Regions from separate parts of the Mumia qirimensis genome, predicted to be linked through region 2. Evidence: riboswitches for the same ligand, from Rfam matches in the RefSeq annotation. Region 2 holds a riboswitch; each other region holds the start of a gene.
The links. Region 2 has a riboswitch for thiamine pyrophosphate ahead of thiM (hydroxyethylthiazole kinase). Riboswitches for the same ligand answer to the same signal wherever they lie in the genome.

Region 1: it holds a riboswitch for thiamine pyrophosphate, as region 2 does, so the genes downstream of both, thiO (glycine oxidase ThiO) here and thiM (hydroxyethylthiazole kinase) in region 2, are expected to answer to the same signal.
Region 3: it holds a riboswitch for thiamine pyrophosphate, as region 2 does, so the genes downstream of both, AB3M34_RS20240 (ECF transporter S component) here and thiM (hydroxyethylthiazole kinase) in region 2, are expected to answer to the same signal.

Annotation. Positions count from the first base shown of each region.
Region 1 is NZ_CP162023.1:960,270-964,495, forward strand. It holds gene AB3M34_RS04605 (thiazole synthase) at 1-499, opposite strand, end outside; gene thiS (sulfur carrier protein ThiS) at 504-704, opposite strand; gene thiO (glycine oxidase ThiO) at 701-1,870, opposite strand; TPP riboswitch at 1,864-1,973, opposite strand; gene AB3M34_RS04620 (EamA family transporter) at 1,940-2,875, opposite strand; gene AB3M34_RS04625 (LysR family transcriptional regulator) at 2,948-3,865, shown strand; gene AB3M34_RS04630 (dihydrofolate reductase family protein) at 3,870-4,226, opposite strand, start outside.
Region 2 is NZ_CP162023.1:3,048,096-3,052,321, reverse strand. It holds gene AB3M34_RS14725 (acetolactate synthase large subunit) at 1-550, shown strand, start outside; gene ilvN (acetolactate synthase small subunit) at 560-1,096, shown strand; gene ilvC (ketol-acid reductoisomerase) at 1,178-2,206, shown strand; gene AB3M34_RS14710 (hypothetical protein) at 2,323-2,466, opposite strand; TPP riboswitch at 2,571-2,662, shown strand; gene thiM (hydroxyethylthiazole kinase) at 2,651-3,445, shown strand; gene thiE (thiamine phosphate synthase) at 3,460-4,122, shown strand; gene thiD (bifunctional hydroxymethylpyrimidine kinase/phosphomethylpyrimidine kinase) at 4,119-4,226, shown strand, end outside.
Region 3 is NZ_CP162023.1:4,231,227-4,235,452, forward strand. It holds gene AB3M34_RS20230 (energy-coupling factor transporter transmembrane component T) at 1-210, opposite strand, end outside; gene AB3M34_RS20235 (ABC transporter ATP-binding protein) at 207-1,658, opposite strand; gene AB3M34_RS20240 (ECF transporter S component) at 1,655-2,308, opposite strand; TPP riboswitch at 2,298-2,418, opposite strand; gene AB3M34_RS20245 (ankyrin repeat domain-containing protein) at 2,433-2,810, opposite strand; gene AB3M34_RS20250 (SGNH/GDSL hydrolase family protein) at 2,876-3,619, opposite strand; gene AB3M34_RS20255 (cupin domain-containing protein) at 3,728-4,072, opposite strand; gene AB3M34_RS20260 (ABC transporter permease) at 4,078-4,226, opposite strand, start outside.

The DNA.
Region 1 (4,226 bases), 2.1 Mb from region 2:
TGCCGAGACCCGACCCGATCGGTGAGCCCAGCGGCATGACCGCTGCGCACCCGAGGTCGGCGAGCCGACGCGCCGTGACCAGGTCGTCGTTGGTGTAGGGGAGCACGACGAAACCGTCGCGGACGAGCGTCTCCGCCGCGTCGATGAGCTCGACGACGTCGGGAAGGAGCGTCACGTCGTCGGCGACGACCTCCAGCTTCACCCACGACGTTCCGAGGGCCTCACGCGCGAGCCGGGCGGTGAGGACCGCCTCGCGCGCCGTCCGGCAGCCCGCGGTGTTGGGGAGCAGCCGGGCACCGTGCTCGCGCACGACGTCGAGCAGAGACCCGGGCGCGTCGGCGCCGACACGACGGATCGACACGGTGACGAGGTCGCTCCCGCTCGCGGCGAGGCAACGGCGGAGCACCTCGGGGTTGGGGATCCCTCCCGTCCCGAGGAACATCCGGCTCTCGATCGTGGTCCCGGCGACGACGAGCGGGTCTGGGACGCTCTCGTGCACGAGGTCAGCCTCCTTGGACGGCGGTGACGACGTCGACCTCGGCGCCGTCGCGGATCAGGTGGCCGGCCCACTGCGACCGGGGGACCACCGCGCCGTCGACGGCGACGGCGACGTCGGTCCGCCCGATGGCGAGGGCGTCGACCAGGCCGAGCACGGTGGTCGCACCAGGCAGGTCGTGGGTGGACCCGTTGAGCCGGATCGTCATCGAGTCTCCTGGAGATCGGCGAGACCGGCGCCGGCCGGCCCGGTGAAGCGGCGGGGATCGGTGGTATCCCAGCCGGCAGGCGGCTCGTCCCCGGCGACGAGTGCGGCCACGACGTCAGCGGTCCACGGCGCCAGCAGGATCCCGCCGCGATGGTGCCCGCTCGCGACGAGGAGCCCGTCGACGCCCGTCCACCCGACGAGAGGCACGTGGTCGGGTGCGGCGGGGCGGAGCCCGGCGGTGGCCTCGACGAACGTGGCGTCCCGAAGCTCCGGCACGACCTCGGTCGCGTCGTGGAGCAGGTCGTGGACGGCCTCGGCGGTGACCGCGGTGTCGTACCCACGCTCGACGCTCGTGGCGCCGACGACCACCTCGCCGTCGGCGCGGGGGACGAGGTAGACGGCGCGCCCCCGGACGTCGGCGCGCACGGTCCGCTGCAGCGCCGGGCGGTCGGTGCGGACCCGCAGGATCTCGCCCTTCACCGGGCGGACGGCGGTGCGCAGCCAGCCGGGCACGCCGGCGGTGTCGGCCAGTCCCACGCCGTTGGCGACCACGACGACCTCGTGCCGGCGGTGCCGTCCGGCCCGACGCGTACGGACTCCGGTCGCCGTACCGGTGTCGGTCATGACGTCGGCCGTGTCCTCGACGAAGGCGACTGCTCGCCGCGCGCACGCGGCGAGCAGGGCCGCGACCAGCGTCCGGTTGTTGACGCTGTGGTCCGAGAGCACCTCCGTGACCGAGTGCATCCCCGGGTGGAGTGCGGGCTCGAGCGCTCGCGCCTCGCGACGAGAGAGCAGGCGGTGCGTGATCCCGGCCGAGGCCATCAGCGCGTGGAGGCGGGCCTGCGTGCCGGCATCGTCGTCCGTGGCGGCGACGAGGAGCGTGCCCTCGGAGCGCAGCTCGGGCCCCCACCCGGCATCGGCCTCGAGGTCGTGAGCGGTGGCGGGCCACCGATCGAGGGAGGCCAGCCCGAGGCGGAGCAGGGACTCCTCGCCGAACCACGCCTCGCCCGCAGGGGAGAGCATCCCGGCGGCAGCCCAGGACGCGCCGCGCGCGGGCACGGGGTCGTACACGGTGACGCGGTGGCCACGACGGGCGAGCGTCCACGCGACGGTGAGCCCGATGACTCCGCCGCCGACGACGGCGACGCTGGGGACGGACGAGGGCACCTGCTCCTGCCTTCCTTCGCCGGCATGACCCGGATCAGGTTCGACGGTCGGAGCGGCATCGGCTCCCTCTCAGCCCTTGGCCAGGGCTCCCGTGGGGACGTCCGCACCGTAGGCGTCGGGAGGCGGCGGAGTCAACCGTCGCCGCGACTGCGTGGATCCGAGCAGCACACCGGCGATCACGACCCCGCCGAACACCAGCTCCACCGGGTCGAGCCGCTCGTGCAGGAGGAGGGCGCTGGCGCTCATCCCGACGACCGGGACCAGCATCGAGAACGGCGCGACGGTGCTGGACGGGTAGCGCGTCATCAGGATCGTCCAGAGGCCCGACCCGAGCACCGTGCCGATGACGACGGTGTACGCGATGCCGAGCACCGCGGGCAGCGCCTCGACCGTGAACGACGTGGCGAGGGACTCGCCGATGCGGTCCGGGCCCTCGACGATCAGCGCCACCGCGAGCATCGGAAGCGGCGGCACGACCGACATCCACAGCGTGAGGTGGAGCGGGTTCGAGGGACGCGCCTGCCGGTTGGCGAGGTTGCCGAACGCCCAGCCGAGCGCGCCCAGCAGCGTGAGCACGACGGGGAGGAGCGCCGCGGTCTGCGAGCGGTGCCACGCGACGCCGGCGAGCCCGACGATCGCGACGACGATGCCGAGGACCTGGCGTCCGCTCAGCCGCTCCCGGAGCAGGACGCCGGCGAGCACGACGGTGAACGGTGCCGATGCCTGGAGGACCAGCGACGCGAGACCGGGGGGCATCCCGGCACGCATCCCGGCGTACAGGAAGACGAACTGCGCGATGCCGAAGCCGACGCCGTAGCCGATCAGCCAGCGCAGGCGCACGTCCGGACGAGGGACGAGGAGGATCGTCGGGATCGCCAGCAGGCCGAAGCGCAGCGCGACGCAGAACATCGGCGGGTACTGCTCGAGCGAGGCGTGGATGGCGATGAAGTTCAGCCCCCAGCAGATCGCCACGAGCACGGCGAGCGAGCGGTCGCGGTTGGTCACCGGACCAGCGTGCGGGTGAACCAGGATGAAGCACAAGCGACTATTGCTTCGCTGACGTTGTAGCGTTCCTTCATGGAAACCGCCGGGATGGACGTGGAGAAGCTGGCGATGCTGCGCGAGCTCGCTGAGCGGGGAAGCATCACCGCGGTCGCCGACGCGACGTACCGGACACCCTCCGCCGTCTCGCAGGCGATCAAGGCGCTCGAGCGCGACCTGGGCGCTGTCCTGGTCGTGCGCGAGGGGCGCGGGGTCCGGCTCACCGACGCCGGCGCGCTGCTCGCCGACGGTGCGGTCGAGGTGGCGGAGGCGGTCGCGCGGACCCGGGCCAGGTTCGAGGAGTTCCGCGGCGGCGTGACCGGAGAGGTGACGGTCACGGCATTCCCGAGCGGGGCGGAGATGCTGCTCGCACCGCTGCTGCCCCGCCTCGCCGTCGAGGCTCCGGGGGTCACGCTGCGGCTCAGCGACCTCGATCTCGCCGAGTACGAGCTCGCGGCTGCGACCGCCGACCACGACCTGGTCCTCGGTCACTCCGTGCTCGCGGTGCCCGACCCGGCGACGACCCGCCTGCACGTCACGCCGCTGCTGCGCGAGCCGCTCGACGTCGCGGTTCCCGCGAAGCACCGGCTCGCCGACGCCGGCAGCGTCCGACCCCAGGACCTGGTCGACGAGCCGTGGATCGGCGTCCCGGTCGGACACCCGTTCGACCTGCTGCTGCCGATGCTCGCGGTCGACGGACGCCAGCCGCGGGTCGTCCAGCGGTTCCTCGACAACCACGTGGTCGCCGCGTTCGTCGCGGCCGGTCAGGGAGTCGCCCTGCTGCCCCGTCTGTGGCGGCGAGCTGCCGAGGCCAAGGGCGTACGCCTCCTGCGGCTCGACGGCGTCCGCGCGGGGCGGCACGTGTTTGCCCTCGCTCGCCCCGACCGCGCCGAGCGGGCAGCCGTACGCCGCGTGCTGAGGGTGCTGGAGGACGTGGCGGCGGAGCTGGGCTGACGGGTCAGCGCACGACGCGCGCCCACAGGTTCTGCACGTCGCCCGAGGTCGACCGGTCGAGCCACTCCAGGGCCACCGGGAGGCCGCCGGGTGCTTCGAGCACCCGGGTGCCGTCCCCGACGAACCGTGGGACGACGTGCAGCAGGACCTCGTCGAGGAGTCCCGCCTCGAGGAGCCGCCGCGACGTGACGGCGCCGAGGACGACGACGTACTTGTCGCCGGCGGCCTCGGCCGCGACCGCGTACGCCTCCTCGACGGTGCCGGTCACGTGCACGTGGTCCTCGCTGGCCGGCGCCTCCTCCGGATCGTGGGTGTGGATGACGATCGGGCCCTCCCACGCGCCGCCGAACGGCTTGCCCGT
Region 2 (4,226 bases):
GAACTTCATCCAGCACGAGCGTCCCGCGCGCTGGATCAACTCCGGCGGCATGGGCACGATGGGCTTCTCCGTGCCGGCGGCGATGGGTGCGCAGGTCGCCCGTGCCGGAGAGGTCGTGTGGGCGATCGACGGTGACGGCTGTTTCCAGATGACGAACCAGGAGCTCGCGACGTGCGCGCTCGAGGGCATCCCGATCAAGGTCGCCGTCATCAACAACTCGTCGCTCGGCATGGTCCGGCAGTGGCAGACGCTCTTCTACGAGGGCCGCTACTCCAACACCGACCTGCAGACCGGGTCTGATGCGGCGCGCATCCCCGACTTCGTCAAGCTCGCCGACGCCTACGGCTGCGTGGGCCTGCGGTGCGAGCGTGCCGAGGACCTCGACGACGTGATCGCGAAGGCGATGTCGATCAACGACGTGCCCGTGGTGATCGACTTCGTCGTGCACCGCGACGCCATGGTGTGGCCGATGGTCCCGGCGGGCCTCAGCAACGACCTGATCCAGATCGCGCGCGACATGGCGCCCGACTTCGGCGACGAGGAGCTCTGAGGAGCAGGCATGACCAAGCACACCCTGTCCGTCCTGGTGGAGAACACCCCCGGTGTTCTCGCCCGCACCGCGAGCCTGTTCATGCGGCGCGGCTTCAACATCGAGTCCCTCGCCGTCGGCGAGACAGAGATCCCCGAGATCTCGCGGATGACGATCGTCGTGAACGTGGACGAGCTGCCTCTCGAGCAGGTCACCAAGCAGCTCAACAAGCTCGTCAACGTCCTCAAGATCGTCGAGCTCGAGCCGGCGCACGCCGTCGAGCGCGAGCTGATGCTGATCAAGGTCCGTGCCGACGCGCAGACGCGCGGCCAGGTCCTCGAGACCGTCCAGCTGTTCCGCGCGAAGGTCGTCGACGTCGCGGTCGACGCGGTGACCATCGAGGCCACCGGGGACCCCGGCAAGCTCGCGGCGATGCTGCGCGTCCTCGAGCCGTTCGGGATCCGCGAGATCGCCCAGTCCGGTCGTGTCGCGATCGGTCGCGGCGGTCGGTCGATCACCGACCGCACCCTCCGTACCGTCCCCGGATCCTCCACCCAGTCCGCCTGAGCGTACGGTCGTAGTCGGCCGCACCTCTTGCAAAACGGCACCACACCGGTGCCACTCGGCACCACGAGAAGGAGTAACCCCGTGCCTGAGCTGTTCTATGACGACGACGCCGACCTGAGCGTCATCCAGGGCCGCAGCGTGGCCGTCCTCGGCTACGGCAGCCAGGGCCACGCCCACGCGCTGTCGCTGCGCGACTCCGGCGTCGACGTCCGCGTCGGTCTGCCCGAGGGCTCGAAGAGCCGTGTGAAGGCCGAGAACGAGGGCCTCCGGGTGCTCACCCCGGCAGAGGCGTGCGCCGAGGCCGACGTCATCGTCGTCCTCGCTCCGGACCCGGCGCAGCGTTCGCTGTACGCCGAGGCGATCGAGCCGAACCTGAACGACGGTGACGCACTGATCTTCGGTCACGGCTTCAACATCCGCTACGGCTACGTGAAGCCCCCGGCCGGTGTCGACGTCGGCATGATCGCGCCCAAGGGTCCGGGTCACCTGGTCCGTCGCGAGTACGTCGAGGGTCGCGGCGTGCCCGTGCTCGTCGCCGTCGAGCAGGACGCGACCGGCAACGCCTGGCCGCTCGCCCTCTCGTACGCGAAGGCGATCGGAGGCCTGCGTGCCGGTGGCATCAAGACGACCTTCACCGAGGAGACCGAGACCGATCTCTTCGGCGAGCAGGCCGTCCTCTGCGGCGGCGCGTCGCAGCTGATCATGTACGGCTTCGAGACGCTCACCGAGGCCGGCTACCAGCCCGAGGTCGCCTACTTCGAGGTGCTCCACGAGCTGAAGCTGATCGTCGACCTCATGTACGAGGGCGGCATCGCCAAGCAGCGTTGGTCGGTCTCGGACACGGCCGAGTACGGCGACTACGTCTCCGGCCCGCGGGTGATCGATCCGCGCGTCAAGGAGAACATGCAGGCCGTTCTCGCCGACATCCAGAACGGCGCGTTCGCGGAGCGGTTCATCGCCGACCAGGACGCCGGTGCTCCGGAGTTCAAGAAGCTCCGCGCGGAGGGCGAGGTGCACCCGATCGAGACCACGGGTCGTGAGCTGCGCAAGCTCATGGCGTGGGTCAAGAGCGCGGACGACGACTACACCGAGGGCACAGCAGCGCGCTGACCCTCGCGCGCGGACGCACCGCGTACGCACGAACCGACCGGCGGTGAGCCCGGTCCCACGACGCCTCGGCGGCTGGGACCAGGCTCACCGCCGTCGTCGTGTCGCGACCCGGAGTCTCAGGACGCCGGGTCGCGCCTGCGCGGCGGGCGGGGGATCTCGCCGGGGTAGATGAGACGGGCGAGCCATCGGCGGGTGGCGAGGTAGACCTCGTGGGTGCCGCCGCGACGATAGGCGCGGCGGAGACGGCGGGCGGAGTGCATGGCGTGCGTACCCCTCGGGGATGGAGTCGGGCCGGTGCCCGGCACCGTACCGGTCGTACGAGGGTCTCCGAAAGGGTTGATCCCGCTCTGTTATCGTCTCCACAACTGCACGGCCGGGGTGCCCACGAGGCTGAGAACACACCCGACGAACCTGATCCGGGTCATACCGGCGAGAGGGAGCCTGATGCTCGATCCACAGACTGCTGTCCACGTCCACGACCAGCTGCGGTCCCGCGGGCCGCTGGTGCAGGTCATCACGAACTACGTGTCGATGGACATCGCCGCCAACCTGCTCAACGCGGCGGGTGCGTCGCCGGCGATGGTGCACGACGCGCGGGAGGCCGGCGAGTTCGCGGGTCTCGCCCAGGCCGTCGTCGCGAACATCGGCACCTTGTCGCCGCCGTGGGTCGACGGGATGCTCGCGGCCGTCGAGGTCGCGTCCGCCGCCGGCAAGCCGTGGGTCCTCGACCCGGTGGCGGTCGGGGCGACCACCTACCGCCGCGAGACCGCCGCCCTGCTGGTCGAGCACCGTCCGACGGTCATCCGGGGCAACGCGAGCGAGATCCTCGCGATCGCGACGTCGACCGGGGCAGGACGCGGGGTCGACGCCGATGCCGACACCGCTGACGTCCGCGCCGACGCAGAGGCGCTCGCGTCGAAGCTCGACACCGTCGTCGCGATGACCGGTGTGGTCGACGTGGTCACCGACGGCACGCGTACGGCGCACGTCATCGGCGGCGACGACCGCGCTCCGATGATCACCGCGCTCGGCTGCTCGGCGAGCGCGCTGGTCGCCGCCTGCTGCGCGGTCCACGACGACTCGTTCGAGGCGTCGGCGTCGGCGCTCGCGATCCTGACTGCCGCCATCGAGCAGGCCGCACTGCTCGCGGAGGGTCCGGGGTCGCTGCGCTGGCGCCTGCTCGATGCGCTCTCGACGCTGCCGTCGGCCGCGGTCGCCGGCGTCGTCGCACGTCGGTGACCGGAGGCGCGGCCGTGGATCGCGCCGACCTGCGCCTCTACCTCGTCACGGGTGACGTCCCGCCGGGTGTCGACCTGGTGGACGTGGTCGTGGCCGCTGCCGCGGGCGGCGTGACCACGGTCCAGCTGCGCGACAAGGTCGGTTCCCGGGACGAGGTCGTGCGGGTCGGCAAGCGGATGGTCGAACGGCTGGTCGGGTCGGGTGTCACGTTCGTCGTCAACGACGACCTGGAAGCGGCGCGTGCGATCCCCGGTGCGGGCCTGCACGTCGGGCCGGACGACCTGCACCCCGCTGATGCGCGTGCCGCGCTCGGCGAGGGGGCTGTGATCGGCTGGTCGTTGCACGACCTCACCCAGCTCGACGACACGTCGGCGTTGGACGCCTGCGACTACCTCGCGGTCAGCCCGGTCTGGCCGACGCCCACGAAGCCCGACACGACCACGCCGTGGGGACTCGACGGGGTTCGTCGGCTGCGCGACGCGGTCCCGTCGCGCCTCCCGCTCGTCGCGATCGGCGGCATCACGGCCGCCAACGCGGCATCGGTCGTCGAAGCGGGCGCGGACGGGGTCTGCGTCGTGTCCGCGATCTGCTCGTCCGCCGACCCGGGTGCCGCCGCGTGGACGCTGCGAGCCCAGGTGGACGCGGCTGTCGCTGCCGCCCCAGGATGGTCGTCATGAGCGACGTTCCCGTGATGCTGTCGATCGCCGGATCCGACCCGTCGGGGGGCGCCGGCATCCAGGCCGATCTCAAGACGGCGACGGCGCTCGGGGCGTACGGCGCC
Region 3 (4,226 bases), 1.2 Mb from region 2:
CCACACCACGGAGACGGAGGCGATGCCGACGGCCAGGAACCGCAGGAGCGCGAAGCGCAGCGACGGCAGGAGCACCGCCCCCGCCACGGCGTACGCCCCGAGGGCGATCACGCCTGTCCTCAGGTCACGGACGGCGAGCGAGGCGACGACCGCCGCGAAGCCGACGAGGAGGAGGACGAGCGGATTGGCGTCGACGACCACCCGCCTCATCGGACGACCTCCCCCGCCTCGAGGGACACCACGTGGTCCGCGAGAGCGATGAGGTCGGGATCGTGGGTCGCGATGCCGACGGCGGCCCCGGCTGACGCGGCGGCGCGGATCCATCCCACGACCGCCGCCCAGGTCAGCCGGTCCTGTCCGACCGTCGGCTCGTCCAGCAGCACCACGGGCGGACGGTGCGCGAGTGCCGCCGCGGTCGCGAGACGCCGCTGCTCGCCGCCCGACAGGCGGTACGGGTTGGCGTCCGAGAGTGCGCCGAGCCCGAGGTGCGCGAGGACGGCGGCCGCGTCGACCGTCACACCCGTACGCGCGCCCGTCGCCGCCGCCTCGTCGAGGACCCGGGACGTGAGGAACCCGTGCTCGGGGTTCTGCGGGACCCAGCCGATCAGGCGGGCGAGGTCGCGCGAGCGCAGCCGGTGGAGCGGGCGGCTGCCGCCGATCCCGGAGACCGCGCCCGTCGTCGGGGCCACGAGGCCGGCCAGGGTCGCCACGAGCGTCGACTTCCCGGCACCGCTCGGGCCCGTGAACGCCGTGACCGCCCCCGGCCACAGCTCGGTGGTCACTCCCCGGAGGGCCGGCGTGACCGTGCTGCCCCGCATCGACGTACGGCGCAGGTCGACGCTGATCGCATCGGTGACGAGGTGCGGCACCTCCCGGGGCGGGACGACGAGCGCCGGCTGCGGTTCCTCGGGGGTCGGCGCGCCGACCCCCGGCATCCACACCCCGCGCGCGGCGAGCTCCGCGGGCTCGGCAGCGAAGGTCGCGGGGTCGGTGTCGCGGACCACGGCGCCCTCGGAGTTCAGGACGACCACGCGGTCGACGTGCGCGAGCCACGGGCCGATCCGGTGCTCGACGACGACCAGAGTGGCACCGGTCCGCTCGACGGCGTCGAGCACGCAGCGGCGTACGGCGTCGGCGTTGGGCGGGTCCAGCATCGACGTCGGTTCGTCCAGGAGCAGCACGTCGGCGTCGCTCGCGAGGACTCCCGCGAGCGCCAGGCGCTGCTGCTCACCGCCGGAGAGGGCAGCAGTCGGATGGTCGACGTCGTAGGGCAGCCGTACCGCCTCGAGCGCCCGCCGGACCCGCCGCCAGATCTCGTCGCGCGCGACGCCTGCGTTCTCGAGCCCGAACGCGACGTCGCGACCGATCCGCTCGGCCACCACCGCGTCGGCCGGGTTCTGCATCAGGAGGCCGATCCTGCCCTCGACGTGCACCTGGCCGAGCTCGTCACCGGAGCCGGCGCTGCCGAGCACCCCGGCCAGCGCTCGGAGCACCGTGGACTTCCCGGCGCCCGACGGTCCCGCGAGGAGCACCCGCTCGCCCGGCTCGATCTGCAGGTCGAGGTCGTGCACGACGGGCTCGCGGCGGCCGAGGGGCCGCCACCCGAACCCCTCGAGGTGCGCCGACCCCCGTCGTACGGCGGTGGCGTCCGCGGTCATGCCGACGAGCGGGCGTCGCGGTCGTGGTACTCGCGACCGGCGCCGAACGCGTCGAGCGCACCCGTCGGCGCGAGCGCACGGACGAGGAACCACCCGCCGACCCCGGCGACGACCGCACCGGAAAGCGCGAAGAAGGCGGCGTAGACCAGCTTCCAGTCGGTGCCCCAGTCGGCCCAGTAGACGTTCCACTCGTACGCGACCGCGCACAGCGCCGACACGGTGCCGGCGAGCGCGGCGGCGACGACGCCCCACCGGCGCCACAGCAGGATCGCGAACACGATCTCGGCGCCGATGCCCTGCACCACCCCGGACAGGATCGACGACATCCCCCACTGGTTGCCGAGCAGGAGCGCGACCATCGCGGCGATCACCTCGGTGCCGAAGGCGGCGCCCGCCTTGCGGACGACGAGCCCGCCGACCACGCCGCCGAGGAGCCAGGGGCCGGAGATCAGCCCGATGCTGGGCGGGAACGCGAAGACGGACGCGGTGCTGACCACCGCGTACAGCTGGTTCCAGCCCCAGAACACGACCCCGATCGCGACGCCGAGCATCGCGACCGTGACCAGGTCGATCGTGCGGTAGTGGACGGACTCGGTCCACGCGCTGCGGAGCGGGCGGGGACGGGTCCTCGGGCGTACGGCATCAGCCATGATGACTCCCTTCGCCGGTGCTAACCGGATCAGGTTCGGAGGGTCTGCGGCTCTTCCGCACTCTCAGCGCTCCGTGCCGTGCGGCACCGTGCGCTCCCCTGTCGTACGGCCGACTCTATCGCGCCTACGTGAGGAGGCTCTCGCGGCCGAACATCGCCGCGATCGCACGAGCCGACGGCTCACCGAGATCGGGGTCGGCGCCCGCCCCGATCAGCACCGAGACGACGAGCTCCTCGCCCTTGAAGATCGCCCCGGCGAGAGGGCTCTGACCGCGGTCGTTGAGCCGGTTGACGTCGGCTCCGGCGTCGACGAGGCGCTGCACGATGTCGGCGTGGCCGTGGTACGCGGCGAGGGTCAGCAAGGAGTTGCCGGTGGCGTCGGTGAGGTTGACCGGCACGCCTGCCTCGACGTGGGAGAGCAGGCTGTCGGCCTGGCCGGCGCGCACCATGTCGAACAGCTGGGCCGCGACCTCGTCTGCCTCGTTGCTGGATCCACCGGTCATGAGGGTGACCTTACCTGCGCGTACCCCGTCGGGACAGGTTCGAGACAGCGCGGGCACCAGCTCGGCTACAACGGTGTCCGTTCCTGAGCGCCGGCCGCGAGCGCCGCCAGCTGCCCCGCGACGAAGTCGCCCAGCTCGCGGTGACCTCGGGCCGTGAGGTGCAGCCCGTCGTCGAGGTAGTCGAGGTCGAGACCGATCGTCGACACGTACGCGGCGTCGTAGCGGCTGGCGAGCGCCGCGAGGACCTCGTCGACCCGACGGGCACCGTCGGTGCGGGCGGGTGCTGACGCGGGACCGACGACCACGACGCGCGGGCCCTCGACCGCACGCATCACCCGGGCGAACCCGGAGCGGAGCGCGGCGACCGGCTGGTCGGCGTCGTTGAGCCCGCCGGCCACGACGACGAGGTCGGCGCCTCCGGCGACGGCGCGGGACGCGCGTCGGGCGAACCACGCACCGGCGCACGGGCTCGCGAGCCGGCTGTAGCCGGAGCCGGAGAAGGCATCGACCGACACGCGTCCGGGGACGCGGGACGTCCAGGCCTCGGTGGGGTCGTCCAGCCCGAGTCCCGCGGACCAGGAGTCGCCGATGACGACGACACGGTCACCCGACCCGAGCACCGGCTCCGAGCGGCGGTCGAGCGCGTCGGCGGCGAACCGCGCGCACCGCGCCGCCTCGCTGCCGCTCGCGTCCGCGCCGACGTCCAGCACGAGCAGGACCGACACCAGCGCGAGGACGAGCGCCGCCACGAACCGCGTACGACGGCGCGCGCCGAGCAGGCGCGGCCGGGCGGTCCAGGACGGGGTCACCCACACATGGTCGCTCTCCGACGCGCCCCGTACGAACGAAATAGGGCAGATCGCCCACTCTGATGCCGACTCGTGACGATCGACGTGACGCAGGTCGCGAGGCGCCCCTCAGACCACGTAGACCTTACGCAGGGTCGCCCGGACCTCCCAGACGGTCCGGTCGCCCGCGTGGAGCCGCACCATCACCCCGGGTCGCAGCGCGATGGTGCTGCCGTCCTCGAAGCGCACCGTCGCATCGCCGGCCAGGACGACGAACACCTCGTCGGCCTCGACGTCGCGGACGACGCCTGCGGTGAGCTCCCAGATCCCCACCCGGGTGTCGCCGAGCGCGGCGAGCTCGGCGACTGCGGTCGTCGGCGAGCCCGCGACGACGTCGTCGAGGTCGGGGCCGTCGACCTCGAGGGGGTGGCTCAGCGGTGACGCGGAGAGCAGCCGCTCGGTGGCGCTCGTCATCGCGGTCACCCTCCGGTCAGCGTCGCGGCGACCGACGTGTTGTCGTCGCCGGACCGTCTCAGGACGGCCCACACGACAGCGAGCGCCGCGAGCGTGAGCAGGAGCAGGACAGACGACACGGCTGCGATCTCCGGACGCAGTCCGACCTTGAGCG